DNA from 2 places in the Staphylococcus condimenti genome. Region 1 is predicted to be linked to the other one. Evidence: riboswitches for the same ligand, from Rfam matches in the RefSeq annotation. Region 1 holds a riboswitch; the other holds the start of a gene.
What was found. Region 1 has a riboswitch for FMN ahead of A4G25_RS01890 (ECF transporter S component). Riboswitches for the same ligand answer to the same signal wherever they lie in the genome.
Positions count from the first base shown of each region.

Region 2: it holds a riboswitch for FMN, as region 1 does, so the genes downstream of both, ribD (bifunctional diaminohydroxyphosphoribosylaminopyrimidine deaminase/5-amino-6-(5-phosphoribosylamino)uracil reductase RibD) here and A4G25_RS01890 (ECF transporter S component) in region 1, are expected to answer to the same signal.

Region 1 is NZ_CP015114.1:355,340-366,012, reverse strand. It holds gene A4G25_RS01920 (asparaginase) at 1-442, shown strand, start outside; gene ypdA (bacillithiol disulfide reductase YpdA) at 499-1,485, opposite strand; gene A4G25_RS01910 (LysM peptidoglycan-binding domain-containing protein) at 1,629-3,272, opposite strand; gene A4G25_RS01905 (RecQ family ATP-dependent DNA helicase) at 3,566-4,948, opposite strand; gene A4G25_RS01900 (helix-turn-helix domain-containing protein) at 4,951-5,913, opposite strand; gene A4G25_RS01895 (ferredoxin) at 6,012-6,260, shown strand; gene A4G25_RS01890 (ECF transporter S component) at 6,401-6,949, opposite strand; FMN riboswitch at 7,009-7,141, opposite strand; gene A4G25_RS01885 (ATP-binding protein) at 7,248-8,999, opposite strand; gene A4G25_RS01880 (response regulator) at 8,986-9,705, opposite strand; gene A4G25_RS01875 (pseudouridine synthase) at 10,015-10,673, opposite strand, start outside.
Region 2 is NZ_CP015114.1:96,976-107,648, reverse strand. It holds gene A4G25_RS00700 (MDR family MFS transporter) at 1-58, opposite strand, end outside; gene mnmL (tRNA modification radical SAM protein MnmL/YtqA) at 327-1,283, shown strand; gene mnmM (tRNA 5-(aminomethyl)-2-thiouridylate-methyltransferase MnmM) at 1,288-1,845, shown strand; gene A4G25_RS00685 (L-lactate dehydrogenase) at 1,910-2,866, opposite strand; gene A4G25_RS00680 (alpha/beta fold hydrolase) at 3,059-3,889, opposite strand; gene A4G25_RS00675 (proline dehydrogenase family protein) at 4,145-5,143, shown strand; gene ribH (6,7-dimethyl-8-ribityllumazine synthase) at 5,208-5,666, opposite strand; gene A4G25_RS00665 (bifunctional 3,4-dihydroxy-2-butanone-4-phosphate synthase/GTP cyclohydrolase II) at 5,698-6,879, opposite strand; gene ribE (riboflavin synthase) at 6,895-7,527, opposite strand; gene ribD (bifunctional diaminohydroxyphosphoribosylaminopyrimidine deaminase/5-amino-6-(5-phosphoribosylamino)uracil reductase RibD) at 7,534-8,583, opposite strand; FMN riboswitch at 8,758-8,889, opposite strand; gene A4G25_RS00650 (FAD/NAD(P)-binding protein) at 8,989-10,470, opposite strand; gene sagB (peptidoglycan release complex glucosaminidase SagB) at 10,598-10,673, opposite strand, start outside.

The DNA of each region.
Region 1 (10,673 bases):
TGTTTTAACTAAAACAAGTGTGCAGTTTCATCACCGTCCATACAGTCACGAAATTTTGCATAAAGTGGACTCAGAGTTATATGTACCAATTGTTAAAGCATACATGGATATGAAAAGTGATGTCCTTAAATTCTATAGTGAACAAAATGTAGACGGTATAGTTATTGAAGCGTTAGGTCAAGGTAACTTACCTCCAAGAGCTCTTGAAGGATTGATGGCTTGTTTGAATAAAGGGATACCTGTAATTCTTGTATCGCGTTCATTTAATGGGATTGTTGGTCCTATTTATGCTTATGAAGGCGGTGGCTATGATTTAGAACAACGCGGAGTTATATTCTCAAATGGTTTAAATGGTCAAAAAGCACGATTGAAATTATTAGTCGCAATAAGTAATCATCTTAATGAAAAACAATTAAAATTATATTTTGACGCACAAGTTTAAAAAAGCAGTTACCAGTCAATTTGCTTCAACTGGTAACTGCTTTTTGATTTTTTCCGTTATGATTCTAGAGGTGTTTGTTTTTTTGCAATAATATTTTGAGCAATGATTCCGCCATGGAATTTACCATTTTCGATAAATATTGTATTGGCATCATTACCTGCAGCAATTACACCTGCAATATAACAATTATCTACATTTGTTTCATATGTTTCTTTATCGTAAACTGGCGCAGTACCATACTCATTAGTTTTGATGTCAATCCCAATATTTTGTAAGAATTCATAGTCTGGATGATAACCAATCATCGCAAATACATAGTCATTAGGAATTTTGTATGTTTCACCATCTTGAATATAAGTAACACTGTCTTCATCGATTTTAGTAACCTCAGCATTAAAATGCATGTCAATTTTTTCATGTCTCACAAGGGATTCAAAGTTGGGTAGAATCCATGGTTTAATTGCTGAAGAATAATCTGCACCCCTATATAACACTGTGACATTTGCACCAGCTTTTTCTAATTCAAGTGCAGCATCAACTGCAGAGTTTTTACCTCCGATTATAACAACGTTTTGATCAAAATATGGATGTGCTTCTTTAAAGTAATGGAATACTTTTGGCAATTTAGCACCTTCCACTTCTAAATCATTATGTTGTCCATAATAGCCAGTAGCTACTGTAAGGAATCTGCATTGATAAGTATCTTTCGTCGTTGTAATTGTAAATCTTTTACCAATTTTTTTAACTGTGAGGACCTCTTCAAACGCATGTATATCAAGCTGATGATATTTAACAACTTCTCTGTAATAAACTAACGCTTGATTTCTGTGGGGTTTATATTCTTCAACTATAAAAGGCACATCCCCGATACTTAATTTGTCACTAGATGAGAAAAAAGTTTGATGTGTCGGGTAATTATAAATAGCTTCAACCACATTTCCCTTTTCAATCACTAGCGTTTCAATTCCTTTTTTCTTTTGCTCGATTGCAGCACTTAGTCCGCATGGACCTCCGCCAATAATAATACTTTCAACTGTTTGCATCGTATTGTCCTCCTTCACTCACCCCTAATATTATATCAGTCATATTTAAATTTAAAAGAGTTTTACTTGATTTAAAGGTATAGTATTCCATAAAAATAAAACTCCGCAATGAAATTAGATATTCATTGCGGAGTTTTAAAATACTATTGTGGAATCACAAGCTGTTGGCCATTTGAAATATTATTACTGTTTAAACCATTTGCACGTTTGATTTTATCTACGTTTGCTTGTGTACCTTCTCCGTAATAACGGATTGCGATACGATAAAGATTTTCTTTACCATAAACAGTGTGTGTTTGACCACCTTGTTGTGCTTGTGTATTTTGGTTTTGGTTATTTTGATTATATTGACCATTTTGTTGGTTTTGCTGACCTTGTTGATCTTGATTATAACCGTTTTGATTATTCATATTATCTGAACCATTAGCATCATTTTGTGCTGTAGGATCATTTGAATTTGCATTGTCGTTAGTATTGCTGTCGTTATTTGCTGAATCATCAGATTGGGCATTGTTGTCTTCAGATGTATTTGCATCATCTTTAGATTTGTCATCTTTCTTGTTGCTTGCAGAAGATTTATCTTTTGCATCATCTTTTTTATTGTTTTTAGAATGGTCAGCCGTTTTATTATCGTTGTCACCCTTGTGATCGCCTTGGTTTGTTAAGGCCATACCACCGAAAATAGCAATAGCGGCAATGATAATTAAACCTAATAACAATGGTAATAACTTTTTAAAGCCGCCTGACTTTTTAGGTTCATTGTTATTGCCATCTTCATGACCATTATTATTCCCTGAACCATTACCGCCATTTCCGCCGCCACCATTACTTGAGGCATTTACAGAAGATGCGCCCGCTGCTCCAGCAGCGCCTGCTGCGGTACCCGCAGCTGCAGTTTTTCCAGCTTTATTTTTAGTATGCTTATCTTCGTTTTCTTTTTTATCATTCTTTTTGTTATTTTCTTTATTTGAATGATCTTTAGCTGCTTTACCAGCAGCAGCTCCGCCGACTGCAGCAGCACCCACAGCAGCTGCTTTTCCAGTCTTATTGCCCTTTTTATCTGTATTAGCTGATTCTTTTTTATTATCTTGTTTGTCTACTGATTTATCATTTTTTGCTGCTGTACTTCCTGCAGCGGCACTTGCTGTTTTGTCAGTTTCTTTTTTCTTTGTGTCGCTTTCTTTAGATTTATTAGCTGATTCATTTTTATTTTTATTTTTATCTGCTTGATGCTTAGCAGCAGCTCCACCTGCTATTCCTGCTGCTCCAGCAGCCGCGGCTTTTTTACCAGTATTATTTGACTCATTATTTTTATTATTTTTATCTTTACTATCGTAAGATTCAGCTGAACGATCATCTAAACTTCCAACTTCATCTTTATTATTTTGGGATTTAGTGTCATTTTTATGATTTTGTTGAAGTTTTTTTCCAACAATGCCTCCACCTACACTAGCAGCGGCTGCACTATTCCCTTTATTTTTTGAGTCGCTTTTTTCAGTAGAAGTATTTTTCTCTTCAGCTTTTTGTTGATTGTCTGTATGTACCTCTTCTTGTTTACTAGTTTCTTCTTGTTTGTGAGTAGCCGTTTCTCTTCTTCTGCGACGTCTACGTTGTGATCCTCTAGGAGGAAAATGTGTTGCTCCCGTTTTAGGTTCTTGATTGTTTGTTTCACTAGAATCAACTGACTTGTCTGATTCTTCTGTTGTTCCCTTGTCTTCATTAGAATGGGAAGGATCAATTGATTGACGGTTACGTTCAAAATCGTCTTTAAAATTATTGTTAGACAACGCCATCATCCTTTCTATTTAAATTAATTACTGTATTTCATATGTAGTACTCATACCCCAAATATGAAAGCTGAAAATCTAAATCTTGGTAATATTATTATAACTTGTGCTGATATGCTTAGCCAAACAAAAAATGTGTATTGAAACATGTTTTTTGATTAATATTACATTTAAATTCTTAGTAAGCTTCTTATCAACCTTATGTTACAGAAATTCATCGTTTAAAACAGTTGATTTTAGAGTGTAAGTAAACTACGTTCTATCCACATTAACATTTATTATGGATAAAAAATTTAATTATTTGTGAAGATTTGATTGAGTTTTTCTAAATAGTTCATTTTTCGCGTTACTTTTTTAGGGTTTTTCACATTTATAATTTCTTGGATTCCATCATTATCACAACAAGATTCAGGTTTTTGTACATTTTCACCAAAATAAGACATTAAATATTCTCTTCTGCAAGTAGTGAGGTTTTTGTAACCCAACATTCTAATGTACCCTTCTTTTTTACGGGATTCTGAACGTTGGAATATTTGATGAATTTCATTAATAGAATATCTGGTACGTAAAACGTCAATAATACTTTGTTTTTCGACAGGTAACAGCATACCGTTTTTATATGCATTTATATCTGCGTCTGTAATCATATCTGAAAAAAGCAATGTTTCTAACAGGAATGCATCATCCGATTGATATAAACTAATTGCTTGGCTGTATATGCCATCTCTACCTGCTCTGCCAATTTCTTGTATATAGCTTGATGGGCTCGTAGGAAGGTGGAAATGTATGACTGTTCTTATATCGGGTTTATTAATCCCCATTCCGAAAGCACTGGTTGCAACAACAATAGGAATATCGTTTTGAATAAATTGTTGTTGCACTGTTTGCCGTTCTTGATAAGACATATCACCATGATATATTCCAGTTAAATAACCTGCTTTATATATTTCTTGTGCAAGTTCTCGACATTTTTTCTTTGACGATACGTAAATAATTGTGGGGCCGCTACAGTTGATTTTTTCTAATAGCCACTTCATTTTTTCATTATCATTGTCAAAATTGAAATGTGTTAAGGATATATTGCTACGATCCATTTTCGTTTTGATTTCACGAAATTGAGTATTTACCACTTCGTTCAAATCTTCTTTTAAATGCTTTGGAGCTGTAGCAGTCAAGGCTAATACAGTTGCTTTTGGGAATCGATCAGTAATTTTACCTACAAGTGCATAATGGGGTCTGAAATCATAACCCCACTCTGTAATGCAATGTGCTTCATCCAGAACAATCAAACCTAAATCTATGTCACGTAGAAAATTGATATTATCACGGTTTAAAATGAACTCAGGACTTAAAAAGATAAACTTTGATTTTTTTATAAACTTAAGATTTTTATTCTTTTCTTCTAAACTCATCCCAGAATGTACGTAACATACGGAACGTTCTCCTTTTTTCTTCATTTGCATCACTTGATCATCCATTAATGATATTAATGGAGATATAATCAACGTAGGTTTTTGATTGATATAAGTTGGAAGTTGATAGCATAAACTCTTACCACTGCCAGTAGGTAAAATACCTAAAGTATTTTGATTATCTAGGACACTCTGAATGATTGCTTCTTGTCCAGGGTTAAAATCATCAAATCCAAACCACTCTTGTAATGCTTTTTGTAACATGGTCACTCCTCCCTAGAAAAACGTACGATAGCTAATTTAATTTCGAAATAACTGTGATCTGGAAATTTTAATTTGAATTCTTTTAGTCGTTCTTCTTTGTTATTTTGATAAAATGATTTAAATGCAGAATAAAAAGTTTGATTTATATATAAATCATAATTAGAAAGATATCCTTTAATAAAGAGCTCGAGCACATGATCTTCAACTGTATTTTCTTTTACGCTTTCAATAACAGCAATTTCCTGCATATTTTTATCATTTTTAAGATGACGATAAGTTTCATATGCATTTTGTGATAATTCAGGCAAAATGATTGTTTTATGTAAAATTTTAAATTTTTCTTTATCTTCTATTTGATTCATCATTTCAACTAAATCATTCATTTTTATTCTGATTAATTCTTCATCTGAAATTAATTCGATCATTCCCACCTGTTGATTCGTATACATTGTTTCTTCGTATCCTTGTAAAAAATAATGAAGAATGGACAATTCATTGTTAGAATTTATAGATGCAAATAGATTGTATATTTCTTTTTCAAATAACTTCTCATCATTATTATTTAAAATTTGATAATAAAGTTGCTTGGCTTTCTTTTGCACTTTTTCAATCTGTGAAACAGGTATAAATGAAAAGCTTTGATGCTGATGATTCGAAATTGTTTGAGTTAATAATTGGATGACTTGAAATGTTTGTTGCAAACTCTCAAAAGTGTAACGCGGTGAAACTTTTAATGTATTGCTGTTACTGTTATTATTTTCATCAGTGTCATTGAATATTCGGTCGAATGATGGATATTTTAAATTTGGATGACTGTGATATAATGATAAAAGTTGTTGGCTACATGCATCAAAATAAGTTTGATGAGTTTTAGCACCAACGATTATATTATAAAGACTTTTATCAGTTTTATAATGATAAGCATTTGTTTTTATGTATTGAATTATTTCTTTCAAGTCAATCATCACCTTAATAATCTGTTGTATTGAAAAAAGAATTTCTGGTGTTAAAATAAAAATTACGTTATAAGTGTAGCATTTTTATAAAAGGAGGCGAAGTAAAATTGGCTAAATATACGATTGTAGATATGGATACATGTATTGCATGTGGTGCTTGCGGTGCAGCAGCTCCAGATATTTATGACTACGACGATGAAGGCATTGCATACGTGATTCTTGATGATAATGAAGGTACCGCTGAAGTACCTGAAGAATTATATGAAGACATGGAAGATGCACTGGAAGGTTGCCCTACTGATTCTATTAAAATAGCAGATGAACCTTTTGATGGAGATGCACTAAAATTCGAATAATGATAGTCAATCGTCAATTCAGTTAGTATTCTTCGCTAATTATAGATTGAATGGAAGAGATCAAAACATATTGCTTGTTTTGGTCTCTTTTTTAATTAAAAACCCAGAAATTATTTTTCAAATTTCTGGGTTTCTGAATATTAATAACTTAATGCTTTTTTTAGTCGTTTATATAGTAAAAGGAAAATAGCTGATACTGCAATTCCTTTTATAATGTTGAATGGGATAATACCTGATACTATAATTATTTTTAAATTTTTCACTACATCTGAAAGATTCATAATCATTCCGTATAAAGGTAATAGAACAAAGTAGTTTAAAATGCTCAATATTAGAGTCATAACTAAAGTGCCTGCAATTAAGCCGATAACTAAGTTCCATTTGCCTTTAATTAATTTACTTACATAAAACGCAGTAAGTAAAAAACTGACTGCAGCTGAAAAGTTTGCTACAGGTCCGATTGGATCCCCCATATTGAAAAGGAAGTTAAGTAAATTTTTAATAAGTTCTACAATAACTCCTGCCACTGGTCCAAATAGAAATGTTGCAAGCAATGCTGGAACATCACTAAAGTCCAATGTTAAGTATGGTGGTAAAAATGGCAGCGGAAATTTGATAAACATCAAAATAAACGCGATTGCACTCATCATACTTATAATGATTAAGCGTTTGTTTTTTTGTTGATTCATAAATACTCCTTCCATTCATCTTACGCGAATAGGAGGAATTTAAGCACAACAAATAAACCCTCCATCTTCTCCCATCCAGACTATACTGTCGGCTCTAGAATCTCACTAGATCAGCCATATTTATAATATAAATACAGGTCGCAGGCTTAATTTACTGCCGGTTGGGACTTTCACCCGACCCCGAAGATGAATTTCATTATTATTTTATTTTCTTATCTATTATATCGGATTAGATACAATCATTCAATTCGATTGCTTAAAAAAAGCATCCAGTAAAATGGATGCTTTAAAAATAGTATTAATTATTTTTTGGCGGCTTAGGCAATTTAATTATAAATGTAGTCCCTTCACCTAAACGGCTTTTTAAGTCAATCGTTCCACCTTGTGCTTCAATAATCATGCGACAAATAAAGAGTCCTAATCCTGTTCCCTCTTTACCACGTTTTCGAGAAGCATCTACTTTATAAAATCTATCGAATACTAAATCAATATGCTCAGGTGCAATGCCGCTGCCTGTATCTGCTACATACAAAATGTCGTATTTATCAGATTCTGAAGCACTGATAGTAATCGCGTCTCCCGGTGAAGTATAACGAGAAGCATTGTCCACTAAATTTGTTAATACTTGCTCCATTCTATCTGTATCGTAATACCAAAGTTGACCAGATGTATCAGGTGCTAATTTAATATCAATTTGTAAATCTTCAGCTTGTTGTCGATATTTCAATTGCATACGCTCTAACAAATCATCAATAGGTTGTACTTCTTTATTAACTGATAGGCCTTCTGCGTCCATTCTCGCTACATTTAATAATTCATTTACGAGACGATTTAAACGCTGCGTTTCGTCCAGTACAATTGAAAGTGAATCTCTGATTTCATCAGGTTCTGAAACAACCCCATCAACAATTGATTCTGTATAACCTTGTAATAAAGCAATTGGTGTACGTAATTCATGAGATACATTAGCTATGAAATCTTTTTTCATTTGATCCAATTGATGTTCATTGGTCATGTCTCGAATAATCGCTACAACACCGCTTTGATTCGGCTGAAATTGTTCGATGTAACTCATGATAACGACATAAAATCGATTATTCACTTCGTAGTCTTGGAATTGAATTTCTTTTTCTTTGAATGTGCGATCCATTTGGTCAGTAAATTGTTCTTTTTTAGTAGTTCGAAGCTGTTCAGCCATTTTTTTTGCCATTTCATTAGAAAGAATAATTTCTCTTTTTTCGTTGATACCTAACACGCCTTCTACCATCGAATTGATTAGGCTGTCTCTGATATTTTTAGAAGCTGATATTTCATCAATATGTCTTTGTATATCACTACTCATTATATTGAAGGAATGTGCTAGTTCTCCTATTTCATCTTTTGAATTGATATCATTGACTTGTGAATAGTCACCTTCAGAAAGATTTAGAGCTTGCGTGCGTAATTGGCGAAGCGGTTTTGTAATTCGTGATGATAAAAAGAATGCAAAAACAGTGGTAATAATTAAGAAAATTACAGCTGTTACTAAAATAATAATAGTAATGACATTATTTGTATCATCTATACTTTTAAGGTCTTGATAAATGAATACAGCACCATGGGGGTTATTTGTATCAATTTTTGTCGGATAGCCAAGTAATACGTATGTTCTGACTTTCCCATCGACTTTTAATTTAATGTGCTGTGATGTTTTTTTATTATTAGTAAATACTTTTTGATATTTCGGGTTTTTAGTAATAACATTCATCATTTCATTTTTTAACTTAGAGTGAGAATTATAATATTCATCATTCTTATTTTTCATGATGATTAAACCACTCGGATCTTCAATTAAAGCTTTACTATGTTTAATAGCTAATGACTTATTGTCTGATTCTTCAAGTAACATGCTAATTCGTTTAGCATCTTTTATTAAAGATTGCTCAGTATCTTGCGTATAATAGTTTTGAATAAAAGTAATTAAGGCTGCACTTAGTAAAATTAAAACTGTCGTTACTATAAGAATTATAGTTAACCACAGTTTTATGACAACACTATTAAGTCGTTGCATCATTATTGTTGACCTCAAATTTATAGCCTACACCCCACACGGTTTGTATCATATGTGCTGCATCAGAAGATACGCGGTTCAGCTTTTCTCTTAGACGTTTAACATGAGTATCTACAGTACGCAAGTCACCGTAGAATTCATAATGCCAAACATCTTTTAATAATTGTTCACGATCAAAAACTTTGTTAGGTGTTTTGGCTAAGAATATTAAAAGTTCATATTCTTTAGGTGTTAAATTGACCTGAGTGCCATCTGCAAGTACACGATGTGCATCATTATCAATGACAAGGTGTTTAAATTCAATCAAGTCTCTTGCGTGAGGTTCATTTTGTTCTGAAGTTGCTGTTAAAGTGCGTCTAAGTAATGCTTTAACTCGCAAGACTACCTCACGTGGTGAGAAAGGTTTGACAATATAATCATCTGCACCTGATTCGAATCCTTCTACGCGATTCGTTTCTTCGCCTTTTGCTGTTAGCATTATAATTGGTGTGTCTTTGTATTCTCTCAAACGGTTTGCAACTTCAATACCATCTAGTTCAGGAAGCATTAAATCTAGTAAGATACAAGCATAATCAGTATTTAATGCCTTATCTAATGCTTCTTTGCCGTCTTGAGCTTCTTCGATATCAAAAGATTCTCTTTCTAAATATAATTTAAGCAGTCTTCGAATTCTTTCTTCATCATCAACGACAAGTATTTTTGTCATAATTATTGTTACCTCCCATGTGAGTATCCAAAAGTATTGATATGACTCAACAAATAAAGTAGATACATAATTTGGGTATCTAGTATGAATTTATTTGTTCATATCTTTTATTTTTATTGGATAATTAAGATTTGACTGTATCATTGTTTAGGCGCCAATTTTATTTAGCTACTTTATAACAAATGACTTTTCACTTCAATATATATTATATCATAAGCATATATCAACAAGATAATTGAAACTTATCGGCTGCTTTATTTTCATAATATATTTAAATGCCCCAATAAGCACATTGTTTTTATGAATCTATTAGCCGTTTTCCGCTAAGTTTCTAAGCTTTTTCACTTCATGCGGTGTCAGCACACGACCTTCTCCCGCATTTAGTCCTTTAAGTGTAAGGAAATCTGCAAGTTCAATCCGAGATAATTTTGATACCTCGTGACCAAAATGTTCGAACATACGTCTTACTTGTCGATTTCTTCCTTCTGAGATTGTAATCTCTACAACAGTTGTGTTTTTTTCTTTATTTTGGTTTTTAATTTTAACTTCAGCTGGACCGGTTTTCCCATCTTCTAATTGAACGCCTTTTTCTAGAGCTTTTACTTCATCTCTCATCAAATACCCTTTTAATTTAGCAACATATTTTTTCTTGATTTTATATCTAGGATGCGTCATTAAATTAGTAAATTCTCCATCATTTGTTAATAATAAAAGCCCTGACGTATCGTAATCTAATCTTCCAACTGGATAAATACGAGTTTCTAAGTCATCAAAGTAATCAGTTACAACTGTTCGACCTCTATCATCAGAAACACTCGTGATGACTTGCGCTGGTTTATAAAACAAAATGTATAATTTGTCTTCTTGTTCAAGTTTAACGCCTTCAACTTCTACATTGTCTGATGCTTTAACTTTCGTACCTAATTCTGTAACAGTTTCACCGTTAACTTTAACTTTGCCTTCAACAA
Region 2 (10,673 bases), 260 kb from region 1:
CTGTGATATTAATTGCCATACCTATTACAAGCCACCATACTTCTTTAGGCATGTTCATTTTGCAACACCCGCTTTCTGTCTGTTTATAGAAAATACGTGACAAATTTTTCATTAAAAAATCAAAGAAATTTCCGTATACGCTAAAGTTAAACGCACCGAAAATTTCAAATTAAAGCAATTAAGTTAAATGTGATTTTTTGCAACTAGTAAATAATACTACACTTGCATGAGTAATTAAACCCTTTTATCATAATCCCATCAAACATAAGTACTTAAATTATGGTAAAATCTTACAATGGATTAATTTATAGAAAGGAAAATGTCATATGGGTCAATATTTTACGTATGCATTTGAAGATAAACGTTACCATACATGGAATTACCATTTAAAAAATAAATTTGGTCGTAAAATTTTTAAAGTTGCATTAGATGGCGGTTTCGACTGCCCGAACCGCGATGGTACAGTTGCACACGGAGGTTGTACTTTTTGTTCTGCAGCAGGAAGCGGTGATTTCGCCGGCAACCGTGCAGATCCGATTGATGTACAATTTAAAGAAATCAAAGAAAAAATGCATGAAAAATGGCATGACGGACAATATATCGCTTATTTCCAAGCTTTCACAAATACACATGCTCCAGTCGAAGTATTAAAAGAAAAATTTGAACCTGTATTAAAAGAACCTGGTGTTGTCGGTTTATCAATAGGTACACGACCTGACTGTCTGCCCGATGACGTGGTTGAATATCTAGCTGATTTGAACAAACGTACTTATTTATGGGTGGAACTTGGTTTACAAACTGTCCACCAAGAAACTTCTGATTTAATTAATCGCGCTCATGATATGCAAACGTATTATGATGGAGTTGCAAAATTGAGAAAACATAATATCAATGTATGCTCTCATATCATCAATGGTTTGCCTGGGGAAGATTACGATATGATGATGGAAACAGCAAAAACAGTTGCACAAATGGATGTACAAGGTTTAAAAATCCATTTACTTCATTTATTAAAAGGGACACCAATGGTCAAACAATATGAAAAGGGTATGCTTGAATTTATGACGCAAGAGGAATATGTCAGTCTTGTTTGCGATCAATTAGAAGTAATACCACCTGAAATGATTATCCATCGTATTACTGGTGATGGACCTATTGATTTAATGGTAGGACCTATGTGGAGTGTTAATAAATGGGAAGTTCTCAATGCAATTGATGCTGAACTCGCAAGACGTCACTCTGCTCAAGGCCAGCATTTCAAGAAAAAACAGGAAGTAAAATAATCAAATGAAAGTAGAACGTATTTTACCATTTGCTAAGTCACTTATCTTATCGCATATTAATGAGAATAGTACAGTTATAGACGCGACGTGCGGTAATGGACACGATACATTATTTTTGGCTCAGCACGTTCCAAATGGAAAAGTTTATGGCTTCGATATTCAAGAAGAAGCTATTAAAGCTGCGCAATTAAAAGTCGAAAACTTTAACAACACTATTTTAATACATGATGGTCATGAAAATGTAATGCAATACATCGAATCATCTGACTATCCTGTCGATGCGGCTGTATTTAATTTAGGCTATTTACCAAAAGGTGATAAACACATTGTCACAGAAGCTGATACTACTATCAAAGCAATAGAGGATATTTTTGAAATGTTATCATCTGAAGGAATTATTGTCCTCGTTATCTATCCAGGACATCCTGAAGGAAAAATAGAGAGTGAGACAGTATATCAGTACCTTAAAAATTTCGATCAACAAAAAGCACATATATTACAGTATGGTTTTATTAACCAACGTAATAACCCGCCTTATATTTGTGCCATCGAAAAAAGATAAAAATCAATAAAGCAAAACGTCCGCAGAAATTAAAAAGTTCTGCGGACGTTTTGCTTATTTAAAATTATTGAAATAATTTATCTACACTTTTTGTAATATCTTTTAAAACTTCAACTGAATGGTTAAATTCTTCAGTTTCTTTGTCATTTAATGGTGTTTCATAAATTTTAACTGCACCTGCACGGTTTACAAGTGTTGGAACACCAATATAAACATCTTCGTTGCCATACTCACCTTCTAAATAACTAGATACAGTCAATACAAGGTTTTGGTTGCGTAAAATTGCTTTAGTAATATGAAGTAATCCCATAGCAATACCATAATATGTTGCGCCTTTAGCTTGGATAATATCATATGCTGCATCACGCGTATTTAAGAATATTTCTTCGATACGTTTTTCTTTTTCTGGGTTACTTTTTAAAATATCGTGTAAATTTTGTCCAGCAATACTCGCTTGAGACCATACTGCTAACTCAGAATCACCATGTTCACCAATAATACTTGCATTTACACTTTCAGGTGCAACGCCGAATTCTGCACCTAATTCGTATTTGAAACGTGCTGTATCTAAAATAGTACCTGAACCTATAACACGCTCTTTAGGTAAACCTGAAACTTTTTTAGTGACATAAGTTAATACATCTACTGGGTTTGCAGCAATCAAGAAAATACCATCAAAACCGCTGTCCATAATTTGACCCACAATTGATTTGAAAATCTTAGTATTTTTTTCAACTAAATCAAATCGCGTTTCACCTGGTTTTTGGGGCGCACCAGCTGTAATTACAACTAAATCTGCATCAGAGCAATCTGCATATGATCCTGCTTTAACAATTGACGGTGATTCTCCATAAGGCATGCCGTGATTCAAATCGAGAACGTCACCTTTAACTTTTTCTTCAGCAATATCAACAATGAAGAATTCATCTGCTACACCTTGTGCTACCATAGCAAAAGCATAACTTGAACCAACAGCGCCATCGCCCACTAATACTACTTTATTTGCTTTTATATTTTTCATATTACTTACCCTTCCTTTTTCAAAAATCACTTTCCTTATGTGATTTATTTCACATAATAAAGATACCAGTTATCGTTGTGAAAAGCAATCATTTTTCTTCATTCTAACGATAATATTTTAAAAATTTTTATTTTAGGAAAAGCTATTAAAAAAACCAGCAACAATTGTGGAAAAGTTGCTGGTTACACTGCTTTATATTTCAATTTGATCATCAACATCATTAGGTATAAATCCAAGCGCATTCACTTTATTATTTAAATAACTTAAAATATAACGCATTACTAAAGGACGCTCTGGTTCGTTATGAATCTCATGATATAAACCATCCCAAGCTTTAAAATAAAGCTCATCAGATTTGACCCGATTTTTAATTTCTAAAATGGCTTCAGTTTCTAATACCTTGTCATCTTTACCAAACATTAAACACATCGGAATACTTTGGATATCTTCCAAATGCTCCATTGTCTTTTTCATTACATTTACTACTTCTTTATACCAATGATAAGAAACTTTTTTCAACATCAATCCATCTTGTTTTGTTTCTTCTATTACCTCTTCATTTCGCGTTAAATGCTCAGGCTCAATACCTAAATTAAAACGCATATCTTTAACACCCGCACCCACATTTGATGTCAGCATGTTCTTTCGTGTTTTATTATTTTTTTGAAAAGCTACAAGTGGAGATAAGAGTATAATACCTTCAATCGGTAATTCTGTTCTTTCAAGTAAGTTTAATGTAATTAAACCGCCTAATCCTACACCCATTAAAAATGTGGGCAACTTATATTCACTTGCTATTCTTAACCACTCTAGGATATGTTCGTGATAGACTTCAAAGTTGTCAATTTGACCTTTATTAGAACGTGATGTCTGACTTTGACCTGGCAAGTCACCCATAATAACATGATATCCATTCCTTCTTAATGAAGTAATGACATATGCATATCTTCCAGTATGTTCTAATAAATTATGAGCAATAACAATAACTCCTTTTGCTTCACTTTCTGTTTCCCACTTCCACATATCAACGACTACCCTTCTACTAATAATATTTAAATCTATTGTATCAAAAGGAAGTCCTTAAAATCTATTTTGAGCACAGTACCTTTCTTTAAAATCGAGTATTATTTAAATCATTTGATGAAAAATTATTTTAACATTGTTTACTGATTTTGTAATATTTTAATATATAGTGTACTTTTATATATTGTTAACGTTTTCATACATTATTGAAACATGATACACTAATTTCAATATAGTTGTATGGGAGGAATTACTATGTCACTTGTCAAAGATTTTTTTATCGGATTATCTAATAATACATTTTTAAACAATTCAGCTAAGAAATATGGGCCAGTGCTCGGGGCAAGCAAAGTTGTAGTTGGCAATTCATTAGATGATCTTATTAAAACAATCCGTGAATTAAACGATAAGGGGATTACAGTGACAGTTGACTGTCTTGGTGAATTTGTTGGTACTGAAGAAGAGAGTTTAATTGAAAAAAACATTATCCTTAAAGTCTTACAAGCCATGCATGATAACGATGTTAAAGCACATCTATCAATTAAAATCAGTCAGTTGGGTGCTGAATTTGATTTAGATTTGGCTGAAAGAAACCTTAGAGAAATTGTTGCTAAAGCAAAGGAATTAGATAATAGACACGTTAACATCGACACAGAAAAATTTGAAGGTCTTGATGACATCTTACATGTGTTAGATGATATTTCAAAAGAGTATGATAACGTCGGTACTGTTATCCAAGCTTATCTATATACAGCTACTGATATGGTAGAAAAATACCCGCACATTCGATTACGACTCGTTAAAGGTGCTTATAAAGAAAATGCATCTATTGCATACCAAAATAAAGAGGATATTGATGCGAACTATATTTCTTTAATCGAAAAAAGACTGAAAAATGCGAAGAATTTTACATCTATCGCAACTCACGATGATAAAATTATCGATCACGTGAAAAAATTTGTTGAAGAAAACAATATCAACAGAGATGATTTTGAATTCCAAATGTTATTTGGATTCCGTACTGACCTTGCATATGCTACAGCAGACGAGAATTATAACTTCTGTATTTATGTACCATTTGGTGATGATTGGTTTGGTTACTTTATGAGACGTTTAGCAGAACGCCCGCAAAACTTAAATTTAGCAGTAAAAGAATTTGTTAAACCTAAATCACTTGCAATAACTGCTGGTGTAATCGCAGCAGTTATAGGAGTGACTACAGCAGCAACTGCTTTAATTAAAAAAAATAAATAAAAATAAAAAGGAAGAAACTAAGTTATCAAAACTCAGTGTTTCTTCCTTTTTTAAAGCAATAAAATTAAATTGATTTCAATAAGTTTGCCATTTCAATTGCAGCCATCGCCGCTTCTGCCCCTTTATTTCCTGCTTTAGTACCTGCACGTTCAACTGCTTGTTCTATTGTTTCAGTTGTAAGCACACCGAAAATAACAGGCAAACCACTTGTATCACTGACTTTTGACACGCCTTTTGCAACTTCATTACAAACATAATCATAATGAGATGTTGCACCGCGAATCACACAGCCGAGTGTAATTACTGCATCATATTTTCCAGTCTCTGCAAGCTTTTTGGCAGCTAAAGGAATTTCAAACGCACCAGGCACATAGGCTACATCAATTTTTTCACTATCTACTTCATGTCTTACGAGTACGTCTTTAGCACCATCTAATAAACGTCCTGTAATAAAGTCATTAAATCTTGATACTACAATTCCTATTTTTAAATCTTGTCCTAATAATTTCCCTTCAAAGTTCATTCTCAATTCCTCCAATTTTCTTATATAGTACTTAAAGCATATGTCCCATTTTTTCTTTTTTTGTTTGCATGTAATCATGGTTATGTTCGCATTCAGGAACGATTAATTCAATTCTTTCTGCGACATCAATACCATAGTGCTGCATACCTTTGAATTTTTCTGGATTATTACTTAATAAATTTATTTTCTCGATACCGAAATGTTTAAGAATTTCAGCAGCATGATAATAATCACGTAAATCTTCGCCAAAGCCTAGCGCTAGATTTGCTGTGACAGTATCATAACCTTGTTCAATCAGTTCGTATGCTTTCAATTTATTAATCAATCCAATTCCTCGACCTTCTTGTGGCAAGTAGATAACCATTCCGTCATGTTCATCTATATATTTCATAGATGCTTCTAATTGTGCACCGCAATCACATCTTTGACTATGGAAGATATCACCTGTCAAACATGAAGAATGAATACGTACATTTTCTACTTTTTTAATGTCGCCTTTAACAATCGCCACAATTTCCTCATGTGAATAATCAGATTCAAAACCATACATATCAAAAGTACCGAAATCAGTCGGCAACTGTACTTTTGCTTTAGCATGCATATGTTGCTCATGAGTTCTGCGGTAATGTACTAATTCTTCAATTGAAATCATTTTTAAATTATGTTTTTCTTTGAAACTCTGCAATTGTTCTCCCTTAGCCATTGTTCCATCTTCATTCATGATTTCACAAATCAACCCAGCAGGTTTGGCACCTGTCATAGATGCTAAATCAACTGCAGCTTCAGTGTGGCCGTTTCTTACTAGCACACCGCCTGGTCTTGCAATGAGTGGGAAAAGATGTCCAGGACGATTAAAATGTTCTGGTTTAGACTCATCAGAAATAAGTGCTTTTGCTGTTAACATTCTTTCATTTGCACTAATTCCTGTCGTTGTATCTATATGATCAACACTTTCAGTAAAAGCAGTACCGAAGGCATCACTATTATCTTTAACCATCGGTGTTAAATTTAATTTTTCAGCTAGTGAAGGTGCTAATGGTGCACAAATAAGACCACGTCCTTCTTGTGCCATGAAATTCACAGTATTATCATTCATATATTCAGTTACAGCTATCAAATCGCCTTCATTTTCACGATCTTCATTATCTACTACAATGACGCTGTTGCCATTTCTTAATTCTTCAACAGCAGATTCTATACTATCGAATATCATTTACATTCACTCCTCTTAAAATCCGAACTGACTTAATTTTTCTCTTGTTAATCCAGATTCATTTTTTGAAATTGCCTTTTGTACATACTTAAATAACATATCTGCTTCTAAATGAACTTTATCTCCAATTTTTTTCGTACTCAGAATCGTTGAACGTTTTGTTTCAGGAATTAAATGAATATCAAATTGACCCTCACCTAACCGGAAAATTGTCAAACTCACGCCATCTACAGTAATAGAACCTTGTTGGACCATTTGGTTCGTTAAATCTGGAGTGCATTGGATAGTGACAATGTTAGAATTTGCTGAAGGTTGAATCCGCTTAATTGTACCTACTTCATCAACATGTCCAAGAACAAAATGACCGCCAAAACGGCCCTGACTTGGCATTGCACGTTCTAAATTTACTTCACTGCCTTTACGCAGCTCAGAAAGATATGTTTTATTTTCAGTTCCTTTGATGACTTGAACATCAAATGTTTTTTCAGTAAAAGAAATTACAGTTAAGCAAGCACCATTTACGCTGATAGAATCACCGATATGGATATCTTCTAAAATATCATCACATTCAATTGTCAGACTCATGACATTTTGCTTAGAAGAAGTTTGAACAACTGTACCAACCTCTTCTACAATGCCGGTAAACATATTAAATCACTTCTTTCTTAGTGAAACTTTAATATTTTGATCGATGATTTCAGAATGGGCAATTTCAAATTGAGGGATTTTATCCAAAGAAAGTACTTCTTCTGTTTGATAGAATTGGTATTTCCCTGAACCTCCAATAACTTTCGGGGCGTAGTAAATAATAAGTGTTTGAACACACTCTGATTGGAGAAATTGTGAAGATACATTCGGTCCGGCTTCTACATAAAGTGAACCGATACCTTTATCATATAAATCACGTAAGATATTATGGATAGAACATTCTTCTAACTGAATAATCTTGATATTATCAGGATGTTCTTTATTTTGTAATGCTTTATTTTCTGTATACAACCAAACTGGCGTTAATCGGTCATGAAACATATTTTGTCTAAAACTTAAACGACCACTTCTATCTAATATCACTCGGATAGGTTGGCGTTCACCTTCTATTCTGACTGTTAAACTCGGGTTATCCACTTCTACTGTTCCTGCTCCTGTCAATATCGCATCATGACGTGCACGGTTTTTCAAAACATCTTGTTTTACATCTGGATTGGTAATCCATTGACTTTGACCAGCGTCCGTCGCTTGTTTACCATCCAAACTCACACTTACCTTTAATGTAACTTCTGGAATTTTAGAAACTTTAGCAGCAAAGAAATCTCTATACATTTTCTCTGCTTCAATATCATGCTGATATTCCACGTCAATGCCTGCTGATTTTAAAATCTCATCACCCGGCGAATCTAATGTAATATCTTTCATTGCATAAACCACTTTCGATATTCCAGCTTCAATTATCTTATTGACACAAGGCGGAGTTGAACCATAATGTGTACATGGTTCTAAAGAAACATAAATAGTACCGCCACGCGCTTGATCCCCTGCCATATCTAAAGCTTGGACCTCAGCATGCCGTTCACCCTGTTTCAAATGTGCACCGAGACCGACAATTCGGCCTTGATTGACAACAACAGAACCTACAGCAGGATTTACACCAGTTTGTCCTTCTGCCATTTTTGCCAGTTGTATTGCATTGTCTAAAAATCGATTCAAACAATCACCTCATTAAAAAACCCGCTGCCAACCAAAATTGGGCAACGGGAAAGAATTTATCATAGATTATTAATATTAGTAGTTGATTTAATAAAATTGCGTACTTAAATAAGCCGAATCAAATTAAACCTCACATATAAAATTAATAAATGAGTTTTATATTTAATGACGTCTTCATTCTTTCTCCCATCCAGACTTTACTGTCGGCTCTAGATTCTCACTAGATCAGCCATGTTCTATATAGAACACAGGTCGCAGGCTTAATTTACTGCCGGTTGGGAATTTCACCCTGCCCCGAAAGAATTTTTATGAAATTGTTTCTGAATCAATTCGAGTTATATAAAATCTTAACTCATGTTTTAATCATATCTTAAAATTATCAATCTTACAATAATAAAAACTTACTTATCGATTTTCTTGATGAAATGCATAGAGACTTTCAACAGCTTGAACAGACTGACGGACAATCATATTAACGCCATTTCGCGCTTGATTTATTCCATTTGTAATCTGGCCTATCGCAATCAAATGAGGTAACGTGCCGTGTCTTGGACTTATAACTTGATTCGTCTCCGGAACAATTTGAATACCGCCCATTGGATGCGCCTGTACAATCTGTCGATTCGCAATATCGACAATAAATCCATCATCATCATCCAAATCCTTTAGTTGCGTTCTTGGTCCAGTTGCATTAATAACCACATTATAATAATCTGGTTCATCTTGATCAGGATATTCAAAAACATATACTTCATTTTCATAACGAACATTTTCTAAATCTTTTTTGACCACCACATGCCCAGCTTCAATTTCTTCAATCAACAATCGTGCAGTTCGAGGCGGCATTGGATTAGAATTAGCTTTTAAAATCGGCATATATTTTTTCATAAATGCTTCTTGGTCTTGTAAACTCAAGCTATTCCAAATCCAATTCATATTTTCTTTTATAGTTTCAAGCAAACTTTGAAATACTCCTAATATTTCAGGATGAGATAAGTCATACTTTAAATCTTTAACTGGATCTCCTACTTTGCGATGGATTAATGCTTCTAGCGGTATATCATACGTTTCACATTCTTTTTCGAACAATCGAATCATAGATTCCAAAGGTACCACTCCAAAATGTGAACGTAAGATTTTATCAAAATTTTCTTTTGTAATATGTTTAAGTGTGATATCAATCATATTACCACGCACACTTGGAAATTCGCCGTGCCGACTCGTTGCAGTGATAGGTAAATTCGGATGATGTTTTACGACATATCGAATGACATCTAAACTTGATAATCCAGTGCCGATAATTGCGATATCATCTGTATCTTTAACATCATTCAAGGTTTCATATGTAGGGTACGGCGATTTAATATATCCCTTTAAACCTTTTAAATGATATGGATCATGATATGCCATCGTTCCTACTGTTAAAAAGACATAGTCATATTGTCTGCACGCTTCTTGTTGATGATTTGTACATACAAAATATTGTATTTTAGCATTTCTTTCAAAACCTTGTTCAAGATACATTTCAGTCGCTTTTTCAGTAATCAAATGAATATTGTCATATTCTCGGTCAAATTTTTCTAAGTAACTTTTCATGTAGTGACCAAAAACAAATCTAGGTAAATATGTAGCATTTTCAAACTTAAATTGATTTTGACTTTCATACCAGTTGAAAAACTCAGCTGCGTCATGAAAATTTAACGACATATCCTTACTTGGTAAATTAATAAGCAGTTGTGAACTATCATTTTGAAAAGGTACACCTTGCCCCATATTTTGCGGATCATCATATACATCGATGTCTAATTCTTTAAAATATGAATGAGACTCTAATTGACGCAGGATACTTACACCAGCTGTCCCCATCCCAATAATTGCAACGCGCATTTTAATACCTCCTCGTTTTTTTCATATTACTCTTCATGTTACTTACTATTATGCATTAAAAATAAATAAAGCGAAACAATTAAAACTGTTTTGTTTTAATTGTTTCGCCTTATTAAATTACCTTTATTTATTGATGTTGTTTATCGTCTTTATAGACAAACAGTTTAAAATACTTACCTTCAGTATTTATTTTTTTATAAAAA